DNA from 4 places in the Bacillus carboniphilus genome. Region 2 is predicted to be linked to each of the others. Evidence: predicted binding sites of a transcription regulator. Region 2 holds the regulator's gene; each other region holds the start of a gene.
What was found. The regulator Rex, encoded in region 2, represses fermentation and respiration genes when NADH is low (regulators of the CRP and FNR family bind a similar motif). The targets are predictions, from matches to a motif close to TTGTGAAATATTTCACAA.

Region 1: a site for Rex is predicted at 3,508-3,525, ahead of LC087_RS03530 (cytochrome ubiquinol oxidase subunit I). Genes of this name have one in related genera too.
Region 3: a site for Rex is predicted at 3,646-3,663, ahead of adhE (bifunctional acetaldehyde-CoA/alcohol dehydrogenase). Genes of this name have one in related genera too.
Region 4: a site for Rex is predicted at 1,323-1,340, ahead of cydD (thiol reductant ABC exporter subunit CydD). Genes of this name have one in related genera too.

What each region holds. Positions count from the first base shown of each region.
Region 1 covers NZ_CP129013.1:701,707-708,123, forward strand. The annotation lists gene LC087_RS03520 (ATP-binding protein) at 393-1,712, shown strand; gene LC087_RS03525 (aminotransferase class I/II-fold pyridoxal phosphate-dependent enzyme) at 1,968-3,152, opposite strand; gene LC087_RS03530 (cytochrome ubiquinol oxidase subunit I) at 3,634-4,962, shown strand; gene LC087_RS03535 (cytochrome d ubiquinol oxidase subunit II) at 5,038-6,051, shown strand; gene LC087_RS03540 (potassium channel family protein) at 6,138-6,417, shown strand, end outside.
Region 2 covers NZ_CP129013.1:3,021,761-3,028,177, forward strand. The annotation lists gene LC087_RS15655 (ABC-F family ATP-binding cassette domain-containing protein) at 1-1,587, opposite strand, end outside; gene LC087_RS15660 (redox-sensing transcriptional repressor Rex) at 1,906-2,544, shown strand; gene LC087_RS15665 (twin-arginine translocase TatA/TatE family subunit) at 2,606-2,785, shown strand; gene tatC (twin-arginine translocase subunit TatC) at 2,806-3,561, shown strand; gene LC087_RS15675 (CPBP family intramembrane glutamic endopeptidase) at 3,585-4,313, opposite strand; gene groES (co-chaperone GroES) at 4,578-4,862, shown strand; gene groL (chaperonin GroEL) at 4,912-6,417, shown strand, end outside.
Region 3 covers NZ_CP129013.1:3,325,833-3,332,249, reverse strand. The annotation lists gene LC087_RS17385 (aldo/keto reductase) at 1-734, shown strand, start outside; gene adhE (bifunctional acetaldehyde-CoA/alcohol dehydrogenase) at 1,021-3,624, opposite strand; gene LC087_RS17375 (hypothetical protein) at 3,924-4,151, opposite strand; gene LC087_RS17370 (endonuclease) at 4,536-5,597, shown strand; gene LC087_RS17365 (nucleoside hydrolase) at 5,928-6,417, shown strand, end outside.
Region 4 covers NZ_CP129013.1:2,594,869-2,601,285, reverse strand. The annotation lists partial or broken gene LC087_RS19920 (IS91 family transposase) at 1-545, shown strand, start outside; gene LC087_RS13250 (hypothetical protein) at 568-732, shown strand; gene LC087_RS13245 (hypothetical protein) at 950-1,147, opposite strand; gene cydD (thiol reductant ABC exporter subunit CydD) at 1,364-3,094, shown strand; gene cydC (thiol reductant ABC exporter subunit CydC) at 3,091-4,800, shown strand; gene LC087_RS13230 (Fic family protein) at 4,959-5,684, shown strand; gene LC087_RS13225 (HAD hydrolase-like protein) at 5,805-6,417, opposite strand, start outside.

The sequences.
Region 1 (6,417 bases), 1.3 Mb from region 2:
GCATGGATCACCCATGGATCGCCAACGTGTACACCCATTCCACCAAACATATGCCCGAAAATAAACTCGACTTCGATGAACTTTCTGATACTAGAGGTAGCCTTTTTAAAGAGGGTATTTTTCGTGCTTCTTTCGATTGATTCACCCCATCAACAACAAGAATAATCATACCGTCTTTCTTTGAAATCGGAGCATTCTGGTGAACAAGTTGGGTCTATGTTTAAATCAGGTCTCCTAATTTCCAAACGTGAGATCTAAAAAAATGCACCATCGCAGTATAAGGTATTTTCCAATATTATTTTTAGTAAATTTTGATAACTTTGTTCCATGTTTTTCAATAAATGATATACTAGGGATAAGGTTGTGGGGTAAAGAATGTTAGAGGTGATGGAATGAACCAATATCGGGGAAGAATGATTGCCAGTTCAACCGTTATTGTGGTTGTCTGTTTATGGAATTTTATCTTTTATGTTATTTTAAAAAACCAGCCATATTGGAAGATCGATTTTCTCTTTACACTGGCAATTGTGATTATCGCATGGTGGCTAGGTATGTACTATGACCGATCGAAGCATTATTTGCAGCGAATCAAATTAAGTGAACAACGATTTCGGAAGTTATCCACCGAAATGAACCATGTCTTAACACATATTCAAGATGTCGTTTTTCAAACAGATTCAACAGGTAAAATATCCTATTTAAATCATGCATGGGAAAAACTTACGGGATACACAGTAAACGAAAGTACTCATAGTATAATTTATCATTTTATTCCTTTTGATAATAAGGAAGAAGTACAGAAAAAAATGAAAGAATGTGTAAAAAATAATGTTGAACATACTCGATTTGAAGTAAGCTATAAGAAAAAAGATGGTGGGAAATTTTGGGGTATGATTCATCTTACGTTTTATTATAATGAATATGGTGTATTTGAAGGGACAGTTGGGACGATAACCGATATTACCGAGCGTGTCTATGCAGAAGAAGAACTAATTGAAATGAATGAACATTTAGCCATCCAATCGCAAAAATTAGCTATTGCGGGTCAGTTAGCTGCAGGAATTGCACATGAAGTTAGAAATCCTCTCACATCAATTAATGGTTTTTTACAACTAATATATAGGGAAGGGAGAGAGGATAGACAATATTTTCAAATAATTTTTGATGAAATAAAAAGAATAGAAGTCGTACTTAGTGAATTACTCATGTTAGCAAAGCCTCAAGCAATATACTTTCAAGAAGTCAATGTAGTTGAGGTGGTCCAACAAGTAGTTACCTTTACACAGTCGAATGCGACTCTTCATAATATCAACATTGAATTTATAAACAAAGGAAATGATATTTATATATTATGTGATGAAAATCAACTTAAACAAGTATTTATTAATCTTATTAAAAATAGCATTGAAGCTATGAACAACGGTGGAAACATTTTGGTAACATCATATAGGAAGAATGGACAGGCTGTCATTACAATAGAAGATGAGGGAATGGGGATGACCGATGAACAAATAGAAAAATTAGGAGAACCTTTCTTTACAACAAAAGAAAAAGGTACAGGGCTAGGAATGACGGTATGTTTACGAATTATTAAAGATCACCAGGGGCAACTACATGTAAAAAGTGTTCCAGGAAAAGGTACGAAAATTTCTATTTCTATTCCTGTAACTGACTCGGTTTTAGTCAATCAGGATCGAATTATTGTTACATAATAAGAATGAGGCAGGTGCTTTGAACTTCCACTACAAGTAAAAGAAGCTTTAAGATGAAAGAGTTTTGTTCTAAAGTGAGAAAGCTACGATTTTATGAAAGGTAACCGCATCTTATGCCTGTCGTGGCTGATTGAGGCTATGACACTTTTCAACTTCTAGTTTTCTCCCTACTTTTTATCATGCACTATTAGTAAAAGGGTGTCTCACGTTACTTGAGTCACCCTTTTTTTAAGGTGGATGAACAAAAGAATATTCTTACAAATAGGAGATGACCTTCTCAAAAGAACATAAAGCTTCATTAATATGTTGGGGATCGTGTGTACTCATGACATTTACTCGCAGCATTTGGTGACCTGGCATTACCGCAGGGCTTATGACTGCATTTGTATAAACGCCAGCTTCTAGTAGTCGTTTCCATAGAGTAAAGGTTTTTTGATCGTCTTTCGTATATATGGGAATGATTGGAGTGGAACCATTAGGTACATCATATCCTAGCTGCTGTAAACCTTTGCGGATTTTTTGACCGTTCTCCTGAAGTTTAACAATTCGTTCTGGCTCATTCTCAATAATCGTTAATGCTTGCAAAGTAGCAGCAAGCGCTGAAGCTGGCATACTAGCACTGAACATGAAAGAAGGAGAATGATGTTTTAAATATTCAATGACATGCTTGGCACCAACAACAAATCCACCAATAGAAGCTAGACTTTTACTGAAAGTACCAGTAATAAGATCGATATGATCTTGGACTCCATAAAAGTGTGAAATTCCTTGTCCTTTCTCTCCGATTACTCCAACCCCATGGGCATCATCGACCATGATTGTGGCTTGATAGGTTTTAGCTAAGGATACAATTTCTTTAATAGAAGCAAGATCTCCTCCCATTGAAAAAACACCATCCGTAATAATGAATTTACCTGCTTTCCTAGGTGCTTGTTTTAAAAGTTTTTCAAGGTGCCGCATATCATTATGCTTATACCTAAAAACCTTTTTTGAGTAATAGATTCCTTTTGATATTAAAACACCTTGGACAATTGAATTATGATTATCTTTGTCCATATAGATATAATCTTCTTTTCCAATTAAAGGGACGATTGTTCCTTGATTAGACATAAAACCTGTGGTGAACAACAAACAAGCCTCTTTCTCGAAAAACTGAGCAAGCCGCCATTCTAATTCCTCGTGTAAGAGCAGATGTCCGTTCATTAATCGCGATCCAGAATTTGTCGTCCCATATTGGGAAATAGCATCTTGAGCTGCTTGCTGGACTCGTGGGTCCGTTGAAAGACCTAAATAATTGTTAGACCCCATCATAATAATTTTTTTGTTTCCCATTTTTACAAGTGGACCATTGTTTTCTTCCACACTTAAAAAATACGGGTACACGGCTTTCTTAACTTCTTCTAGCTCATTTGCAAAGGTTATTGTTTTGTCTAATAACATTTTTACCATCCCTTTCTAATTTAGCATCAACTTTAAACGAATCAGAAGAGAGAACTGAACGATCTTTATAAATTGACAAAATGGAATATCATTTTTCTACAAATAATAGGTTTATTTCATTATTCGACATAAAGGTAGGAAACCTTTTTTTTTCACAAAAAATACAAAAAAACATAATATTTGATTATTATGTAAACGTTTTCTTTATGTTGATTTGACATCTTTTCTTTTTGGATGAAAAATGAGGTGATAGAGCATTCTTAATGTTGCATATTAGGATAATTGGTCTAGCATAAAAAGACCGACAGTTTTCAGTTTCCATTTCTTTAATTGTGATAATTGTCACTGAATGTTCATGTTCAATCATTCACAATAAGTTTTTTTGTATTACAATAATATTAAATAAGGGGTTACGTTTGTAGAAGAATCATAAAATGATAATTTTTAAACTAAACAGAATGACAGAAAAGGAGTAGGTATAATGGCAGAATTGGATAGTGTCTTACTCAGTCGAATGCTGACTACGTTAACTTTAGCATTTCATATTATATTTGCGACAATCGGTGTAGGAGTACCCATTATGATCTCAATAGCTGAATTTATTGGGATAAAGAAAAACGATGAACATTATTTATTATTAGCAAGAAGGTGGGCAAGAGGCTTTGTTGTAACGGTTGCTGTTGGGGTTGTGACTGGAACGGTTATAGGTCTTCAGCTTGCTCTCCTTTGGCCAAGCTTCATGGAGCTGGCAGGACAAGTGATTAGCCTTCCATTGTTTATGGAAACTTTTGCGTTCTTTTTTGAAGCAATCTTCTTAGGAATTTATTTATATACATGGGATCGCTTTAAAAAGCCGATTTACCATTGGCTTATTTCTTTACCAGTTGTCATTGGTTCATCTTTATCAGCCTTTTTTATTACAACCGTAAATGCCTTTATGAATACACCCCAAGGTTTTTCAGTGGAAGATGGGATACTAGTTGGAATTGATCCGTTAGCTGCGATGTTTAATCCAGCAACTCCATCAAAAGTATTTCACGTTTTATCTTCGTCATTTATGACGTGTGCGTTTATTCTCGCCGCTATCTCAGCCTTTGTCTTATTAAAAGGAAGAGGAACGGACTACCATAAAAAAGCATTGAAGCTAACGCTTATCTCAGCCTTTATTTTTTCATTTTTCACTGCTTTAGCGGGGGATTTATCTGCGAAGTTTTTAGCGGAATACCAGCCTGAAAAATTAGCAGCGGCTGAGTGGCATTTTGAAACGGAAGAAGGAGCGGATTTAATTTTCTTTGGAACCTTGAATGAAGAGGGGGAAATTGAAAATGAAATTAGGTTTCCAAAATTACTTAGCTTTCTTGCTTTTAATGACTTCGATGCAGAGGTCATCGGATTAGACCAAATTCCAGATGATGAGGAACCTCCACTTATTGTTCATTATTTGTTTGATGTAATGGTGATGATTGGAATGTACGGGTTAGGTATTTCACTATTGGGATTAGTCTTAATGAAATTTAAACCAAAGTTCCTTTATAATAAAGTGGTTTTATGGTTAATTGTAGCAAGTGGCCCGTTAGCCATGATTGGCATTGAAGCAGGATGGTTCTATGCGGAAATTGGAAGACAACCATGGATTTTAAGAGGATTTATGAAAGTGGCAGAAGGAGCAACTACATCTACTCATTTGCCAATTATTTTTGGATTGTTTTTAGTCTTATATTTAATTTTAGGGGTTATTTGTGTAGTGGTGTTAAGGAAAATATTTAGGAATAATCCAGCCGAGGCAGAGTTAGAACGACGTTTTAAATAGAAGTTCATAGGGGGACGATTATCAAAATGTTCCCCGGATTTTTACACGTAGTGAAGATGAAAGGATGAAAGCAAAATGGATATACCTTTGATTGGAATAACGGTTTTATGGATCTTTTTATACGGGTATTTAATCGTGGCTTCCATTGATTTCGGAGCTGGATTTTTTGCCTTTCATGGAAAAATGACAAAGCAAGATCATATTATTAATGACTTAATTAGCCGATATTTATCTCCTGTTTGGGAAGTAACAAATGTGTTCTTTGTCTTTTTCTTTGTGGGAATTGTTGGCTTTTTCCCAAAAACGGCTTATTATTATGGGACCGCTCTTCTCATACCTGGTAGTGTTGCGCTTATTTTGTTAGTGATTCGGGGATCGTTTTATGCCTTTGGTAATTATGGCTCTAAGGATAACCGAGTTTATTTGTTTTTGTATGGAGCAACTGGTTTATTAATTCCTGCTGCATTATCAACGACTTTAACAATTTCAGAAGGAGGTTTTTTAGAGGAAAGGGATGGCACGATTGTTTTTTTAGCTAAAGAGCTATTTACTAGTACTTATTCATGGAGTGTCGTATTTTTGGCGATCGTGTCTGTCTTGTTCATTAGTGCCTCTTTTTTAACGTACTATGCTGATCGAGCAAATGATCAAAACGCATTATCTCTATTAAGAAAATACGCGTTATTATGGGCACCACCGACAATTGTAGCTAGCCTGCTTGTTTTTATTGGTTTAAAGGGGCATAATTTGCGACATTTTAACAATGCAATGGACATTTGGTATATGTTTGGGTTATCTCTCTTCTTTTTCTTAGCAGCCACATGGTTAATTTATAAGGGGAAAAAATATGGAATAGCGTTTATTTTTGTAATGCTACAATTTTTCTTCGCCTTTTTTGGCTACGGTGCTTCTCATTTGCCGTATATATTGGACCCTTACATCACCATTTATTCGGGTGTAACGAATGAGACGATGGGGATCACATTAATTATTGTATTTATTGCTGGTTTATTATTGCTCATTCCTTCGTTAATTCTTCTATTAAGGCTATTCTTATTTGATGCTGATTATGTAAAAGGAAAAAAATAAATCATCCTAGAGTTTAAAGGATAAATCCATTATAATTTGAACAGTAATTAAAAATAGGGAAGCCATTCATTGTGAGGAGAACAAATATGAAAAAAGAGTTTGCAGTAATTGGACTGGGGCGTTTTGGAGGAAGTATTTGTAAAGCCTTAAGCGAAGAAGGGATGGAAGTATTAGCTATTGACAAGGATGAAGATAAGGTTAATGAATTTGCGAATATCGCTTTTCATCCAGTTGTAGGAGATTCTACAGATGAAATGGTGTTAAAAAGTCTTGGCATCAGAAATTTTGACCATGTCATCGTTGCAATCGGAGACAATATACAAGCAAGTATTTTAACCACGTTAATTTTAAAAGAATTAGGCGTGA
Region 2 (6,417 bases):
ATAATCATAGTCTCCTAAATATTCAGTTAAGCTATTTTGACTAAGTTCAAAAACTTTAGAACCGATTCGGTTAATAAAATAACGGTCATGGGAAACAAATAAAATCGTACCAGGATAATCAATAAGTGCATTCTCTAATACTTCTTTACTATCTAAATCTAGGTGGTTGGTCGGTTCGTCTAAAATTAGAAAGTTCGCTTTCTGCATCATCAGTTTAGAAAGAGCTAAGCGGGCTTTTTCACCACCACTTAAGGTAGAAACCGATTTAAGAACATCATCACCTGTAAATAAGAAGTTCCCTAAAATGGTGCGGACATCTTTTTCAGAAGTGAGAGGGAACTCATCCCAGAGCTCATTTAAAACCCTTTTGTTAGATGTTAAGTTTGCTTGTTCCTGATCATAGTAGCCAATGGAAACATTTTTTCCGTATTCAAGCTCGCCTGTTTGGAGTGATAATTTTTTTATAATGGTCTTTAATAATGTGGATTTACCAACACCGTTTGGTCCCACAAGAGCAATGCTATCTCCTCTTGACACATGGAACGAAACATTTTCAAAAATAGGTAGGTCCTCATAAGCAAAAGCAAGTTTTTCTCCTTTAAGAACATCATTTCCACTAGGGCGATCGATGGTGAAAGAAAAATGAGCAGATTTTTCATCCCCTTGAGGTCGATCTAATAGTTCCATTTTCTCTAACTGCTTCCGCCTACTCTGAGCTCTTTTTGTTGTTGACGCTCTAGCTAAATTTTTCTGAATAAATTCTTTTAAGGAAGCAACTTCATCCTGTTGTTTTTCATATAGTTTTAAATCTTTTTCATAATCTGCCGCTTTTTGGTCAAGATAGTCACTATAATTGCCATGGTATTTTTTCGATCTTGTTCTAGAAAGCTCATAAACAAGGTTGACGACTTTATCTAAAAAGTAGCGATCATGAGAGACGATCAAAAGGGCACCGTGATACGTTTGTAAGTATTGCTCAAGCCACGTGAGCGTTTCAATATCAAGATGGTTGGTCGGTTCGTCTAAAATTAATAAATCAGGCTTAATTAATAATAATTTTGCTAAAGCTAGTCTCGTTTTTTGACCCCCACTTAATGTAGAAATGGACGTTTCATAGTCAAAGCTTCCGAAACCTAATCCATGCAGGACTGAACGAATATCCGCTTCATATTGGTAACCACCTTGATCGCTAAATTCATGTTGTAGTTGGTCGTATTTTTTTAAAATCGATTGAAACTGTTGCGAGCTTGGGTCAACTTCTGCCATTTGCATTTCTAAATCACGCATTTGTTGCTCTGTCTCTTTTAAATAAGAAAAAATCAACTCCATCTCATCCCATATTGTAAGGGAAGAAGAAAGGCCACTATTTTGTTCTAAGTAACCAATTGAAACCTCTTTTGGTTTAATAATTTCACCAGAATCATAGCTGAGTTTACTAGCGATAATTTTGAGTAAGGTTGATTTTCCTGCCCCGTTTCGGCCGACAATGGCTACGCGATCGCCACTTTTTACTTCTAATTTTATATTGGATAAGATAACGTCTGCTCCAAATGATTTGGCTAGATCGTTTACTTGTAGTAGTATCATCTATTTCACCTCAAGTAGTATTACTCCAAGTGTAGCTTATTATTTGCACGAGAGGCAACCGTTTAACGGATCTATACATTTTCTTTAACCACTATAATAGCTTACTAAACGCAATAAACGGACAAAAAGTTGTAACAATTAACAACCAAGACAACTTACTTAAAATAGTGTATAGTCAAGGTATATAGTTTTTGTTTAAGATAGTACAAAAAAGTGAATTATGTATGATAAAATAACAGTGATAAAAGTAAATAGGAGGAAGCAGTTAGGTGGTTGTTCGGAAGTTTTTCCTCCTAGATATGAATGTGGGGGAAAAAAGTGTATATTGATCAATCCAAAATACCACAAGCAACAGCAAAGCGCCTTCCACTTTATTATCGATTTTTGAAAAATATCCATGCTTCAGGTAAGCAACGAGTATCTTCTAAAGAGCTTAGTGAAGCAGTAAAGGTAGATTCTGCGACGATAAGACGAGATTTCTCATATTTTGGTGCTTTAGGGAAAAAAGGTTATGGATACAATGTTAACTATTTGTTATCTTTCTTTAGAAAAACGCTTGATCAAGATGAACTAACAAAAGTAACCTTAATTGGTGTTGGAAACTTAGGTACAGCTTTCTTGCATTATAACTTTATAAAAAATAACAACACTCAAATTACACTTGCCTATGACATAGATAAAGATAAAGTGGGTAAAGTTGTTGGGGATGTTCCTATTTTTAATTTAGATGAATTAGAAGAAAGTTTACCGGAAGATGTAACCGCTGCGATTTTAACTGTTCCATCTCAAGTGGCTCAATCTATTACAGATCGTTTAATTTCAAAAGGAATTAAAGGGATACTTAACTTTACGCCAGCAAGGTTGACTGTACCGGAACACATTCGTGTTCATCATATTGATTTGGCGGTTGAATTACAGTCATTGGTTTATTTTATGAAACATTATCCTATAGAATAGGAAAGATTCAAGCATCATAAGACATTATTACAAATATTTTGAAAAAAAGGGGGCAGAAATGATGGGTCCAGGTATGGGGAGTATTCTAGTTATTGGATTAATTGCATTATTAATTTTTGGACCGAAAAAATTACCGGAGCTAGGAAAAGCGGCTGGTAATACGTTGAGAGAGTTCAAAAATGCAACAAAAGGCTTGGCTGACGATGACAGCGAAACAAATACAAATAAAGAAACAAAATAGAAAGATAGGATGGAGCTCATATGAACGAACGAGAGATGTCGGTCCTTGAGCATATTGAAGAACTAAGAAGACGGCTAGTTATAGTAGTCGTTTTCTTTTTAATTGCTTTTATAGGTGGCTTTTTTTTAGCAAAACCGATGATTCTTTATTTACAACAAACGGATGAAGCAAAACAATTAACGCTGAATGCATTTAGACTGACCGATCCATTGTTTGTGTATTTACAATTTGCCATCATCATTGCGTTTGTTATTATTTTTCCAGTTATTTTATATCAATTATGGGCCTTTATTAGCCCAGGTTTATATAAGAAGGAACAACGAGTGACGTTAGGCTATATTCCAATTGCCATTTTGTTATTTTTGTCAGGTATTTCCTTTTCTTATTTTATTTTGTTTCCGTTTATCATTGATTTTATGATCAATATTTCAAACAATTTAGATGTTCAACAAACGATAGGCTTAAACGAATATTTCACTTTTTTATGGCAGTTGACCTTGCCTTTTGGAATTTTATTTCAGTTACCTGTTGTGATTATGTTTTTAACGAGATTAGGAATTATTACTCCGCAATTTTTAACGGTGTCACGTAAATATGCTTACTTTGTGCTCTTAGTGGTGGCAACTTTAATTACACCACCTGAGTTAATGTCTCATCTTTTAGTGACAGTGCCTTTGTTATTACTATATGAATTCAGTATTGTGATCTCTCGATTTACTTACAGGCGAACGTTAAAAAAGCAAGCTGACGAGGAAGAAAAAGAAAAAAGCCGCTAATTATAAAGCGGCTTTTTTGTCGATTAAAATAAAGAAGAAATAAAATTGCTCACTATCTCATCCAACAGAGGTTTATAAAATAGTTGAATAGCAACGACAAATGTATTCATTAAAACATGAGCCATGATTGGTACAATAATACGTTTCGTCTGATAGTATAAGAAGGCAAATGTGAAGCCCATTGCTGTATAAATTAAGGTGTGCTCTAGATCACCATGAACCACTGAGAATAATAATGAGCTGATCAGAGCAGCTATGATGAAATTACTCTTAGAGTAAATCACACCAAAAAGGATTTTTCTAAAAATGATTTCTTCAAGAATTGGACCTATAATTGATGTAACGAGGATGAGTACCGGTATTTGCTGAATAAATGAGGTAATCATCTCTGTATTTTCAGATCCAGGCTCGATATTAAAAATGTACATTTCAATCGATGCGGCAATTCCTTGCGCAATTAAAGCAATAAAGACTCCAGAAATAATCCAAGAGATTGAAATAGGTATTGACACTGGTTTTCCGATCAGTTCATTTCTTTGATATCGTTCATGCCATAACAGACAGATGGTAATCCCCAAACATACGATAAAGCTGCCAATTAACCAGTAAAAGGAGGCGTATAGAATAGCATTTTCAGTGCTTTCAATATGTTCACCTATACCGAACTGAAAATATAATAAAAATCCACCTGGGCCAGCTGATAATTGAGCAATAATGTATGTGAGGACAATAAACCAATATTGTTTTTTCAATAGATGTAACTCCTTTTGACAGAATAAAATGCATATTATAAAACACATTTTATCATAACTTAAGCCCTATGAGTGGCTGTAAAACTTGCTATATTTTATTGAGTGTTTTCAGTATTAGCATGAAAAAATTTGTCGAAGATTTTTTTATGCTTGATACTTGAAATTGTGAACCTAATTATATATTATATTAATTGTGTTAGCACTCAACAAAAGAGAGTGCTAATAAATAAGATCTTACATATTTATTTGAGGAGGTAGTTTCACTTGTTAAAGCCATTAGGTGATCGCGTAGTTATTGAGCTTGTTGAAACAGAAGAAAAAACAGCAAGCGGAATTGTGTTACCCGATTCTGCTAAAGAAAAACCTCAAGAGGGTAAAGTAGTAGCAGTAGGTACAGGTCGTGTTTTAGACAATGGTGAGCGTGTAGCTCTTGATGTAGTAGTAGGTGACCGTATCATCTTCTCAAAATATTCAGGTACTGAAGTGAAGTATGAAGGTACGGAATACTTAGTTTTACGTGAAAGTGACATTTTAGCTGTTATTGGTTAAGAATAGCTTTAGTTAAATAAATATAATCATTTGAGGAGGTTTCAGTACGATGGCAAAAGATATTAAATTTAGTGAAGACGCTCGTCGTTCCATGTTACGTGGTGTGGATACGTTAGCAGATGCAGTAAAAGTAACGCTTGGACCAAAAGGACGTAATGTGGTTCTAGAGAAAAAGTTTGGTTCTCCTTTAATTACTAACGATGGTGTGACAATTGCAAAGGAAATCGAACTTGAAGATGCATTTGAAAACATGGGAGCAAAACTTGTTGCTGAAGTAGCAAGTAAAACAAACGATGTTGCTGGTGACGGAACTACTACAGCAACCGTTCTAGCTCAAGCTATGATTCGTGAAGGATTAAAGAACGTTACTTCAGGTGCAAACCCTGTAGGTGTTCGTAAAGGGATTGAAAAAGCAGTTGAAACAGCTGTTAAAGAGTTAAAAACAATTTCTAAGCCTATTGAAGGTAAAGAATCAATCGCTCAAGTTGCTTCTATTTCTGCTGCTGATGAAGAAGTAGGTCAATTAATTGCTGAAGCTATGGAGCGTGTAGGTAACGATGGTGTTATCACAATTGAAGAATCTAAAGGCTTCAACACTGAGCTTGAAGTTGTTGAAGGTATGCAGTTCGATCGCGGATATGCATCCCCATACATGGTAACGGACTCTGATAAAATGGAAGCCGTTTTAGAGAATCCATACATTCTTATCACAGATAAGAAGATTACCAACATTCAAGAAGTTCTTCCATTGTTAGAACAAGTGGTTCAACAAGGAAAACCATTATTAATGATCGCTGAAGATGTTGAAGGAGAAGCTCTAGCAACATTAGTTGTGAACAAACTTCGCGGTACATTTAATGCAGTTGCTGTTAAAGCTCCTGGATTCGGTGACCGTCGTAAAGCGATGCTTGAAGATATCGCAATCCTAACAGGTGGTGAAGTGATCACTGAAGAACTAGGATTAGACCTTAAGAGTGCGACAATTGATCAACTTGGTACAGCTTCAAAAGTAGTTGTAACAAAAGAAGATACAACGATCGTTGAAGGTGCTGGTGAATCTGATCAAATCGCTGCTCGCGTAAATCAAATTCGTACACAATTAGAAGAAACGACTTCTGAATTTGACCGTGAAAAATTACAAGAGCGTCTTGCTAAATTAGCTGGCGGAGTAGCTGTCATCAAAGTTGGTGCAGCAACTGAAACTGAATTAAAAGAGCGTAAACTTCGTATTGAAGACGCATTAAACTCAACTCGTGCTGCAGTAGAAGAAGGAATTGTTTCTGGTGGTGGTACAGCATTAGTGAACGTTTATAGCAAAGTTTCTTCTATTAAAGCTGAAGGTGACGTAGAAACGGGAATTAACATCGTTCTTCGCGCACTTGAAGAGCCAATTCGCCAAATCGCAGACAACGCTGGTCTTGAAGGATCAATCGTTGTTGACCGCTTAAAACGTGAAAAAATCGGTGTTGGTTACAACGCTGCTACTGGTGAGTGGGTAAACATGATCGACAGCGGTATCGTTGATCCTACAAAAGTGACTCGTTATGCACTTCAA
Region 3 (6,417 bases), 300 kb from region 2:
ATAAGATCGTCATTCAAAGCAAATGTGGGATTCGTTTTCCTGATGACTTAGGTCCAAAAAGGTATGATTTTTCAAAAGAGTACATTATACAATCTGTTGATAACATATTACAAAGACTTACTATTGATTCTATAGATGTTCTCCTTCTTCATCGACCAGATCCACTCATAGAACCTGAAGAGGTTGCTGAAGCATTTGAATGGTTAAAATCCTCTGGAAAGGTTCAACATTTTGGCGTTTCCAATATGAACAAATCACAAATGGAACTAATGAATGCTTATCTTGAGGACCCTCTCATTGTTAATCAATTAGAAATGAGTCTACGAAAACTTGATTGGGTTAACGAAGGAATTTCGGTTAATCAACAAATAGGTTTAAACAATTATTTTGCCGATGGACTATTGGAGTACAGCAAACTAATTGATGTGCAAATCCAAGCATGGGGTTCTCTCGCAAACGGGATTTATTCTGGAAGAGGACAAGCTAATGTATCGAAAACAGAAAAGAATACAATTCAATTAGTGAACAAACTTGCAGAAGAAAAGAACACTTCTCCTGAAGCGATTGTCATTGGCTGGTTAATGCGTCACCCTGTCAAGGTTCAACCAGTAATCGGTACAACAAATCCGGAACGCATTCAAAAGTGCGCAGATGGAGTGCAGCAATCAAAATTAATGACACGAGAAGAATGGTATGAGCTATACGTAACGTCTAGGGGAGACGAATTGCCATAAGAAAAGCGCAAGCATATGCATTTAGAAATACTTAAAATTTCATGCTGTGTGTGCTAAACTATTCATGTCCTTCATACGGACATACCTCCTTCTATGGTGAGATGAAGTGGTCGGGAAACCATCTTTATCCTACTATGAAGTGAGGTTTTTTTTAATACCACGCTATAAGTTTTCCTGAACGCCTGGTAGCTAGAAGTTTTCTAAGCCATAAAAACACCTCCTACTTGCAGTTGGGAAGTAGGAGGTGCTTGGGAAGGGGAAAGTATATTTCATTTATATTAAAGAATTAAACACCTTTAAACGCGTTACGGTAAACTTCTGCTAATTCAGTTACAAGAGGTAACTTTGGATTTGCTGGTGTACATTGATCTTCAAAAGCAAGTTCCGCTAATTCGTCTACTTTTGCTTCGAACGCTTCTTTTGTGACACCATTTTCTTTAATGCTCATTGGAATGTTAAGTTCTTTTCCAAGCTTAATGACCGCTTGAACTAGGCTTTCTACTCCTTCTTCGGTTGTGCTAGATGGTAATCCTAGCATTCTTGCAATCTCAGCGTAATGAACATCCGCTTTGAAGTATTCGTATTTAGGGAATGCTACAAATTTCTTAGGTTTAATCGCATTATAACGAATAACATGTGGCATTAAGATTGCATTTGAACGTCCATGAGCAATGTGGAATTCTGCTCCTAATTTATGAGCCAAACTATGGTTAATTCCTAAGAACGCATTTGCAAATGCCATACCTGCAATCGTAGATGCATTATGCATTTTTTCACGAGCGACTTCATCGCTACCGTTATGATAGGCTTTTGGTAAATAGTCAAACACTAGTTGAATGGCTTTAAGCGCTAATCCATCCGTATAATCATTCGCCATGTTAGATACATACGCTTCAATCGCATGAGTCAATACGTCCATACCTGTATCAGCTGTTACATGTTTAGGAACCGTCATGACAAACTGCGGATCAACAATCGCCACGTCTGGAGTTAACTCATAGTCTGCTAATGGATATTTTACATTGTTTTCTTTGTCTGTAATAACAGAGAACGGTGTTACCTCAGATCCAGTACCAGATGTAGTTGGAATTGCAACAAATTTCGCTTTCTCACCTAGTTTAGGGTACTTATACGTACGTTTACGAATATCTAAGAATTTTTGTTTAATGCCATTGAATTCAGTTGCTGGTTGCTCATAGAATAACCACATTCCTTTGGCGGCATCCATTGCTGATCCTCCACCAAGTGCGATGATGACATCTGGCTTAAAGCTATGCATCATTTCTGTACCTTTCATCACCGTTTCGATAGATGGATCTGGTTCAACATCAGAGAAGATTTCACAATGAACATAATCAGCACGTTTTCTTAAATTATAAAGTAATTTATCAACATATCCTAATTTAACCATTCCTTCATCTGTTACGATCATCGCTTTTGAAATGTTCGGCATTTTAGACAAGTATTGAATAGAATTTTTCTCGAAAAATACTTTTGGTGGAAGTTTAAACCATTGCATATTGACATTCCTTTTCGCCATTTTTTTAATATTAATCAAATGAACCGCTCCAACGTTTGTAGAAACTGAGTTACCACCGTACGTTCCACAGCCAAGCGTTAAAGATGGCATATATGCGTTATAAATATCACCAATGGCCCCTTGAGAAGAAGGTGCGTTTACAATGATACGACCTGCTTTCATTCTGATTCCAAACTCATCTAATACTTTTTGATCTTCAGAATGAATAACAGCAGAGTGTCCTAAGCCTCCAAAGTTAAGCATTTCTTCTGCACGAGTCATTCCTTCTTCTGTGCTACGTACTCGGTAGCAGGCTAATACTGGACTTAATTTCTCACGAGATAGTGGATATTTTGGTCCTACACCCTCTATTTCAGCAACTAAGATCTTTGTATCTTCTGGTACTTTTACTCCAGCCATTTTCGCAATTTCATAAGCTGGTTTACCTACGATATCTGCATTAACTGCACAAGATTGCTCGTTAATGACTAATTTTTCTACTTTTTTACGTTCTTGTTCATTTAAGAAATAGCAGCTATGGTACGTCATTTCATTTTTAACTTCTTCGTACACTTCTTTATCAATAATAACAGCTTGTTCAGAAGCACAGATCATACCATTATCGAATGTTTTAGATAAGATTAAATCGTTTACTGCACGTTTTACAACAGCTGTTTTTTCAATGTAACAAGGTACGTTACCAGGACCTACACCTAATGCAGGTTTCCCAGAACTATAGGCTGATTTCACCATTCCAGCTCCACCAGTCGCTAAAATAAGTGCTACACCATCATGGTTCATTAAGTTTTTCGTTGCTTCTAAAGATGGTTTTTCAATCCATTGCACACAGTTTTCTGGTGCTCCTGCTTTTACAGCTGCATCACGGACAATACGAGCTGCTTCACTACTACATTTTTGAGCAGATGGATGGAAAGCAAAAATAATTGGATTTCTTGTTTTAATAGCTGTGATCGCTTTAAATAGGGTTGTTGATGTTGGGTTTGTTACAGGAGTAACTCCAGCAACCACTCCTACAGGTTCAGCAATTTCTACTACATTGTCATATTCATTATTAGAAATAACACCAACAGTTCGATCATACTTAATATTATGATAAATATATTCTGTAGCGAAAATATTTTTCGTTACTTTATCTTCAAAAACGCCACGTTTTGTTTCTTCAATTGCCATTTTAGCCAAGTGCATATGTTTATCTAAACCAGCTAACGCCATTTGTTTAACAATTTCATTGATAGCTTCTTGATCTAATCCACGAAACTCTTCTAAAGCCTTATTTCCTTTTTCCACTAACTTATCAACCATTAAACGAGCTTCTTTTTGTTTGTCGATTACTTTCTCTTCAACTACCATGGATAAACCCTCCTAATTTGTATGTGAATATTTTCACATACATCTTTAAAAAAATTTAATTAAGGTTATTTTCTTTTCTATGAACTCATTATATAACGCTATTAGCGATTTGTGTATGTCTAATTTGTGAACTATTGAACAAAGTAAAAATGTAAGCGCTTAACACATGATTATATCTGAGATTTTTCTTCACCCTTTCTTAATCATGTTCACTTACTATTAGCAGATCATTTCATGTGTTGTTCATTGAATTTTTTGCATATAAAAAGCACCTCCAAATTAAGGTGCTTTTGCTCTATTTATTCGCAAACAGGATTACGTGGGATCTTTTCAAATGAGATATCGTTAAACATGCGTGCACTTCTTTTTATTATGACTACAAAATTGACAGTCCATATATATGAAGGAATCTTTTCCTCTTCTTTAATCATCATAGCTTCGAATTCATCACCAATTAAATCTTCAAATACTTCTTGTGTATAAGTTTCAGCATCTGTATGGAAATCTTTCCATTCGCATAAAATCATTTCATTCACTCCCTTTTTGGTTCGTACCTAGATTGTATCATAACAGAAAAAGATAAGCTTGTGCAATATCGAACAATGTATGATTTGTACTCTTGGCATAACCTGCACGTGTACTATAATAGCATAAAGTGTATAAGAACGGGCAAGGGCATGTTTTCTTTGTAAAAGGATGATAAACAATTTATATACTTAGTAAATTATTTTAAATTTTATATAAAATCATTGTTTTTTTAAAAAATATGCAATAAAATTAATATAGTCAAAAAGTAAGCGTTTTCAATTATGTTTTTAATTATAAGTGATATCAAAGGGGATTTAGGAGGAATTAATTTGTCAAAGGTGAAAATATTTATTTCAGCTATTTTACTAGTTTCATTACTTCAGATGCCACTATCAACTTACGAAGCTACGACTATTTCTTCAACTCAAGAGGCCATTAACAATCAAGATGGTTCATCTCAAACGGTCGAAGGATATATAGTAGGAAAGCCACTTTCGTCCAGTTCAATCCAAACCTCGTCTTTTTCAGATGATTATTCGATTGCCATTGCTGATGATCAAGATGAGACATCAACAGAAAACATGTTGTACATACAACTAACTTCAGATTACCGCTCTACATTTGGTCTTGATACAAATTCATCAATATTAGCGGATAAAATTTCCGTAACCGGTACATTAACTAGTTATTATGGACATGCTGGTTTAAAATCACCCCAGTCCATTGAATTTTCTTCTGAATCAACAGTAAATTCAGAGATTGAAGAGTACTATCAATCTGCAGAGAATAAAACAGGAGATACATTAAAAAGATCACTCCATGCCATTATTGATGATCACGTAGAACTTAGCTATAATGATGTATGGAATGCATTACGATATACGGATCAAGACCCAGATAATAGTAATAATGTCATATTAATATATACTGGTCGATCACAAAGTAAATATAGGAATGGTAATGGAATAGATGATTGGAACAGAGAACACGTTTGGGCTAAGTCTCATGGTGATTTCGGTACATCTAAAGGAGAAGGTACAGACCTTCATCACATTAGACCTTCTGATATGACTGTCAATAGCTCCAGAGGAAACAAAGATTTTGACAATGGTGGTACTGCTCAAGGCGAAGCTGATGATACCTTTTATGATAGCGATTCTTGGGAACCAAGGGACGAAGTAAAAGGAGACATCGCTCGAATGATTTTCTATATGGCCGTTCGCTACGAAGGGGATTCTGGTGAACTAGATTTAGAGGTTAATGATTTTGTAAGTAATGATTCTAGTCCTTATCATGGGAAACTATCTACTCTTTTAGAATGGCATAACGAAGACCCAGTAGATGATTTTGAAAGAACAAGAAATGACATCATTTACGAGGATTATCAACAAAACCGCAATCCTTTTATTGATCACCCCGAATGGGTTGAAGAAATTTGGAATTGAACATCTACTATTCAAAAAAGAGCCTAATCAATTGATTAGGATCTTTTTTATTAGAGGAAGAAAGTAGATAAATAGGTCCATATTTAGCTTGCGGTTTTAATTCTTGTCTAGCTCCATTGCCCAGCAACTCCGACGCACACGATGTGCTAACGTCAGCTTTAGTCACAGGACGTGACTGTACTTAGTTGACGTTCCTTTTTCCCTGCGTTTCTAAACGGGTGATTGCGATTTTCTTAATCTACATTCATTTTTTGGACTATTTAAAAATCTTATTTCAAATTAGGAATTATTGATGTTTTTCTCCATACTTATTAAAAAGAGGTGGTGTGGATGAGAAATCAGAAAAATGTTCTCGCATTCTCCGACTTTGGGATCGATGATGTGATCACGCTTCTTTATGCTTATTATAGTGAGGAGATCAACCTAGTCGGAATTGTAGCGGACTACGGAAATATCTCATTTGAAGCCGCTATGACAAACGTAAAATTTATTCAAAATCTAACGGGAGTTACAGATGTTCCTATAATTAGTGGCGCTGTTTCTTCATTAACAGGACAAGAACCTCACTACTTTACAAATATTCACGGACCCTTCGGTTTAGGACCGATCATCCCTCAAATTGAAACGAATCACGTAATAGACGAAAACTTTTACTTAATTAATGAAATTATTGAACGCTACAAAAATGATCTCTATATCCTTTCAACTGGACGATTAACTTCTTTAGCAACCGCCTTCGTGTTATACCCTAAAACAATGTCAGAAGTGAAAGAATTTTATGTTATGGGAGGAGCTTTTAACGTCCCTGGAAATGTAACCC
Region 4 (6,417 bases), 430 kb from region 2:
CTGCGATAGGACTGAATCGGATCGAGGCATATGACGGACAAAAGGTAACCTTTACGTATCATGATAAGACAGACGGAAAAGAAAAGAGAGAAACGATCAGTGTAGAGGAATTTATCTCTAGGCTTATTCGTCATATCCCAGATGAACAGTTTAAGACGATTCGTCATTATGGGATGTATTCAAGGAGATGCAAGGGCTTGAGTAAAAAGTCTTATGTCAATGGCAACAGAAAGCGAAACGCTGGATAGTGAAAGCAAAGAAAACAATGCGCCGTCAGACATGGAGGGAACGAATCGTATCAAGTGGTAAGAGAGACCCTCTTATTTGTGAAAAATGCCAGTGTTACTATGAATACAAGGGAGAAGTCTGTCTTGAAAATGGTAGACTAGAAATCAAGGTGGCCTTGTGTACCACGACAAGAGCCTATTTAGAAAGGGTGATTCATCATTTCACCAGTATCGAAACACCGAAAAAAGGCAAGAAAAAAAAAAAAAAATGGCCCAATCAAAACAGAGCATCAACTTTGTTTGTTTAGTGTGTCATGAAAAAGAAGAGATTCCACAACAAGTGGTAAGAGATTTTGATTTAATGGATGGAGGTGATCCAGCCGTCCCCCCTATGTTCTCCTGTGAAAAATGTGGAGAAGACATGTATCCTGAATACTATAAAGGTATTCATGGGAAGGAATACAGGATTGAGGATATTCTGAGCACCAAAAAGGACCAGGTGTGATTTTTAATCACACCTGGTTTTTCTTAATTGATTGTGATGTCTTCTAATCGCCATTCTCATAATAAGTACCCTTGTGGAATCTACCTTGATGTCAATCTTGTTTGTCCTCATTCTACATACATCATGGATCTTAACGATCTTATTAACAAAAGACATATATAGTATGTAAACGAATAATAACCAAGCAAATCTGAAAGGTTGCTTGGTTATCATGTAATTAATCAGGCTTCTTTGGATTTGTTATTTTTCCTTTTTTACGCAAATAATAGGTGACTGCAACGGTTGTAAACCATACGAGCCCTAAAATAAAAATGAGAATGTTAAAGGTCGTAATGTTCGCATAATCCACTCTTGCGAAAAAGTAATAAACAAAAAATAGCAAAATTAGACCATCAAAAATGTCGAGTTTTTTCATGAACCTTCCACTCTCCTCTCTCATAAAGTAATCTTACCATAACTTTCATTTTTGCTTTTTCTTCTGTTTTATTTGTATACTAACAGCACAACCAATTGATTCGTGGTGATTTCATAGAAACGTCATTTTCATGTTAATCATTTGATGACAATATAGAATATAATAATGTACAACTATGTGAAATATGTCACTAAATATATAGGGAGTTAGCAAACGATGGATGAGTTAAAAGCAATCGCCAAACAATATAGAGGGACGAAATTTCTATTAACAATCATGGCTATTATGACAGGTTTAGTTGTTGTCGGACAAGCGTATTATATTGTCTCTATTGTAGATGCAGTATTTTTAAAAGGGAAAACCATTGTAGATGTTTCCTTGCAATTATGGATTTTATTAGGTTTATTTGTAGCAAGGGCTTTGCTTACCTTCGTTAGTGGAAGAGTGGGTGTCAAAATGGCAACGAAGGTGAAAATAGACCTTAGAGAAAAGCTTGTACACCAGTATGCAAACAGCCCTTTGCAAACCTTTATTCAAGGTCAGTCTGGTGAAAAGGTCGGCGTCATGTTGGATGCTGTCGATGAAGTTGATTCTTACTTTAGTCGTTATATTCCACAAGTCAATCAAACGATGATGGTATCACTAATAGTCGTTGTAGCGGTGTTTTTTGCTCATGTTCCATCAGGGCTTATTATGCTTGTAACAGCACCATTTATTCCTCTATTTATGGCGCTAATTGGAATGAAAACAAAAGAGAAATCTGAAGAACAGGTTAACCAACTTACCGCCTTTTCCGGAAGATTTTTAGATCAATTACAAGGACTTGTTACTTTAAAATTATATGGCCGGTCTCATCAGCATAAACAAAGATTAAAAAAGCAAAGTAATGATTTTCGTGATCAAACGATGGAAGTGTTGAAAACAGCGTTTTTATCTTCGTTAACGCTAGAATTTATCTCGATGTTAAGTATCGGTATTATTGCCCTTGAGCTTGGACTTAGGCTCGTCGTTTTTGATAGTATTTCTTTTTTTACTGCCTTTTTTATTTTGATTCTTGCGCCTGAGTTTTACGTCTCGCTTAAGGATTTAGGAAGTGCTTTTCATACAGGAAGACAAAGTTTAGGTGCTTCAAAAAAGATTATGGAAGAGTTAAATAAATCTGTTCAATCTGTTGCGTGGGGAGAGGAAAAGCTGCCTCAACAAAAAGAACCACCAACAATCGATATACATGAGGCTGAGTTCTCTTATGGTGAAGAGGGCTTTACGTTAAGGAAAATAAATCTTCATTTTTCCCCATATGAAACAGTGGCGATCGTTGGACCAAGTGGTTCAGGGAAGTCGACGCTTCTTCATATGATCGCGGGTCTCATTGAGCCGCATCATGGTAGGCTTGAAGTTGCAGGGAATTCTTTGTATTCCTATAAAGAACAAGATTGGTTTGAACAAATTAGTTATATTTCTCAAGAACCCTTTCTTTTTTCGGGCTCTCTTGCAGAGAATATTGCTATTGGTAGGCCAAACTCATCAAGTGAAGATATTAGAGTAGCAGCTCAACAGTCAGGACTAACGGATCTTATTGAATCATTAGAAGATGGTCTTGATACGCAAATCGGTGAGGGAGGTCAAGCCCTTTCTGGTGGAGAGAAGCAGCGAGTGGCCTTGGCGCGTGCCTTTTTAAAGAAGCCATCGATTATTTTGTTTGATGAACCAACGGTGGGGCTAGACTTACGAACGGAGCGTATCCTTCAAGAGTCAATTAAAGAGCTATCTGAAAAGTCTACCGTTATTACAGTGGCTCACCGCTTGCATACGATTAAAGACGCAGACAAAATTGTCTTCTTAAAAGAAGGGACGTTAATCGCAACGGGAGATCATGATGAGCTTCTTGAGAAGGTCAAGGACTATCAAGAAATGGTGCGAATTCAGCAAGGAGTGATGGAGCAATGAAAGCATTAATGCCTATTGTAAAGCTTCTATTTATCGAAAAAAAAGATATTTGGCTTTCGGTTTTTCTTGGTTTTTTAGCAGGAATCTCTGCAGTTGGGCTTTTCTCAGCGAGTGGTTATATGCTTTCAAAAGCGGCTTTAGAAGTTCCTTTATATGCTTTAATGGTGTTAATTGCTTCGATTAAACTCTTTGGTGTACTAAGGGCCGTTAGTCGTTACGGTGAACGGTTATTTTCTCATCGAGCGACGTTTACGATGTTGAGTAATTTACGGGTGGCCTTTTATGAGAAACTCGAACCGATTGCCCCGCGTATTTTTCAAACGTATCGAAGTGGCGATTTGTTAGCCCGAGTCGTAGGGGATGTCGAAAGCTTACAAAACTTTTTTTTAAGAGTGGTTTATCCTCCTATTTTAGCCATTTTTATTTTTATCGCAACGATCCTATTTACAAGTTTTTATTCGATTTATGTAGCCCTCATTTTACTAGTAGGTTTAATCATGACAAGTTTTATTGCTCCGGGTATTTTAGCCGTTAATCAAACAAAAGTGAGTCAGCATGCTCGCCAGAACCGGGGTTTATTCTCAACAGAGGTGACAGAATGGTTTTATGGTTTCAGAGATTTGAAGATTCACCAGAAAATTGAAGAAAAGCAACAAAAATTAATGGGTCATGCCCATGATTATGTTAAACAGCAAGAAAAACAAGGAATACAGTTAGCCTTTAATCAATCGGTGAATGCGATGATCTCATTTATCGTAACGTGGGTAGTTTTAGCCGTATCTGTTTATTTAGTAAGCACGGACCAGTTAGATGGAATATTTCTTGCGATGATGGTTATGCTCTCGTTAACGGTGTTTGAAAATGCCACACCTATGGCGCTCATTCCGGTTTATTATGAAGAGAGTAAATTTGCCGCAGAAAGGCTAACTTCCATTCCAAATGAAGAACAAAAACCGACTCAAAAGCTCGATACTCAAAATCAAGCTATAGCCATATCAATCAACAATGTGGAGTATCAGTTTCCAGGTCAGAAAAAAAGCATTTTGAAAGGAATCAATCTCGACCTTCTGGCAGGCTCTAAAACAGCGATTGTCGGTCCAAGTGGTTCTGGGAAATCGACGTTGCTACAGCTTTTAATGAAGCTTAGTCTTCCTTCAAGTGGACAGCTTGAGTTTAATGGAATTCCTTCTGAGCAGCTTGAAGAGGCTTCTTTTTGGAAAGAAATTAACGTAGTACTGCAAAAAAACCATTTCTTTTATGGAACGGTTCGTGATAATTTACAAATAGCAAAAGACAACCTATCAGATGAAGAACTTACCGAAGCATTACGTATAGTCAAGCTGGGTCATTTTTCTCTAGACAGTCAGGTGTTAGAAAAGGGTGAAAACTTATCTGGTGGAGAAAAACAACGGTTAGCCATCGCAAGAGCTTTTTTGAAGAAATCCCATACTTGGTTTTTAGACGAACCAACTTCCTCAATAGATGCCATAACCGAAAAGCATATGTACGATCATTTGTTTGAGTATGCGAAAAACGATACGCTTGTATTAGTCAGTCATCGCCTAACCGGACTAGAAAAGATGGATCAAATTGTCGTGATGGAAGAAGGCGGAATTGTTGAGAAGGGTAGTTATGAAGAGCTGATGGAGGCTCAAGGCCATTTTTATCAACTGAAGCAAATTGAGAAAGGTGTTCTGTTTTCATAAAATGAATTTTATACAGGCTGTTGGTCATAATTTATTGATCAAAAGGCCTGATTCTTTTTCATAATGGTTTACCTGTTGGTAGTGCAACTTTGATTACTCTGGAATATATATTATAATTAGTTTAAATATGGTGGATCGTAAGGGGGCGAAAAATAACCATGTTTGAAAAGATAGAAGAAATGAAAATACAGCTAGATGAAAGTAGACCTCTAGAAAAATACACGTTAAAAAGCTTACGAGAGAAAATGTTATTAGAATGGACATATCATTCAAATGCAATTGAAGGCAATACTTTAACACTCAATGAAACGAAGGTAGTTTTAGAAGGGATTACGGTTGGAGGAAAAACGATGAGAGAGCACTTAGAAGTGATTAATCATCGTGATGCGATTCTTTATGTAGAAGAGATTGTTCAGAAGAAAGAAGTGTTCTCTGAGTGGCAAATAAAAAACCTTCATCGGCTTGTACTAAAAGGAATTGATGATGACTATGCAGGTATTTATCGTGACCAACAAGTTTTCATTGCTGGAGCCAAGCATACTCCTCCACCTCCTATAATCATTCAAGAAAAAATGGAGGAAATGTTGTGGTGGTATCATAAAGAATCACAAAGTCTCCACCCTATAGAACGAGGGGCTATGCTTCATGCTATTTTTGTAGGTATTCACCCATTTATAGACGGTAACGGTCGAACCGCACGACTTTTGCTCAACTTAGAATTAATGAAAAATGGCTATCCGCCTATTATTATTAAGGTGGAAAATTGCTTAGCTTACTATGAAGCTTTAGATGAGTCACATATTACTCATCATTACGACGACTTTATTCGCCTTATTGCCAGTGAAGTTGAAGATTCCCTAAATCTTTACGTAAGTGTGTTGTAAAAGGTTTATGTTTCACCCCTTATAAGGAACCTAATTCGCACTTTACCAAAAGGGAATAGAGAGCGATTTAGGGTTGAAAGGGACCGTCTAATTTTCCTTTTAGAAAGATATTTAGGTGGTCTATTTCTTAATCAATAAGTTTTCTAATTCCATCAGGTCATTTACCACAAAATCAGCTTGAGAAAGCTCCTCCTCCTTTGCAAAATCGAAACGACACCCTATTGAAATTAATCCATTTTCTTTAGCGGCCTTAATGTCTGACAAGCGATCGCCAACGACTGCTCCCGCTTTTACGTCATATTTATCTATAATCCTCTTTACTAAATCCGATTTATTCAAGGTTTGAATTTGTTCGATGCTAAATACTTCAGAGACCCAACGATCCAAATGATACTGGGTTACAATTGCTTCTAAATACGTTGTTAACCCATTGCTGGCTATAAATAACGAATAATCATTCTCTTTTAAATGGGTCAAAATGGATTCTACATGAGGGTATAATGCACCTTTTCCTCTATGGATATTTTCCACTAGCGTTTCAAGAAAATATTGATTGACTTCTTCTCTGATTTTCATTGTGTGGTTAGGTAATAACGTCTCCCAAACTTCAGGTAAAGGAACTCCCATGATTTCACGATATTTTTCTATCGGGGTGTGACCATCCCACTTTCCTAATGATTTCAAATAGTTAAACGTATCTTCTAATGATAACTCTAAGATTTTATTTGTTTGA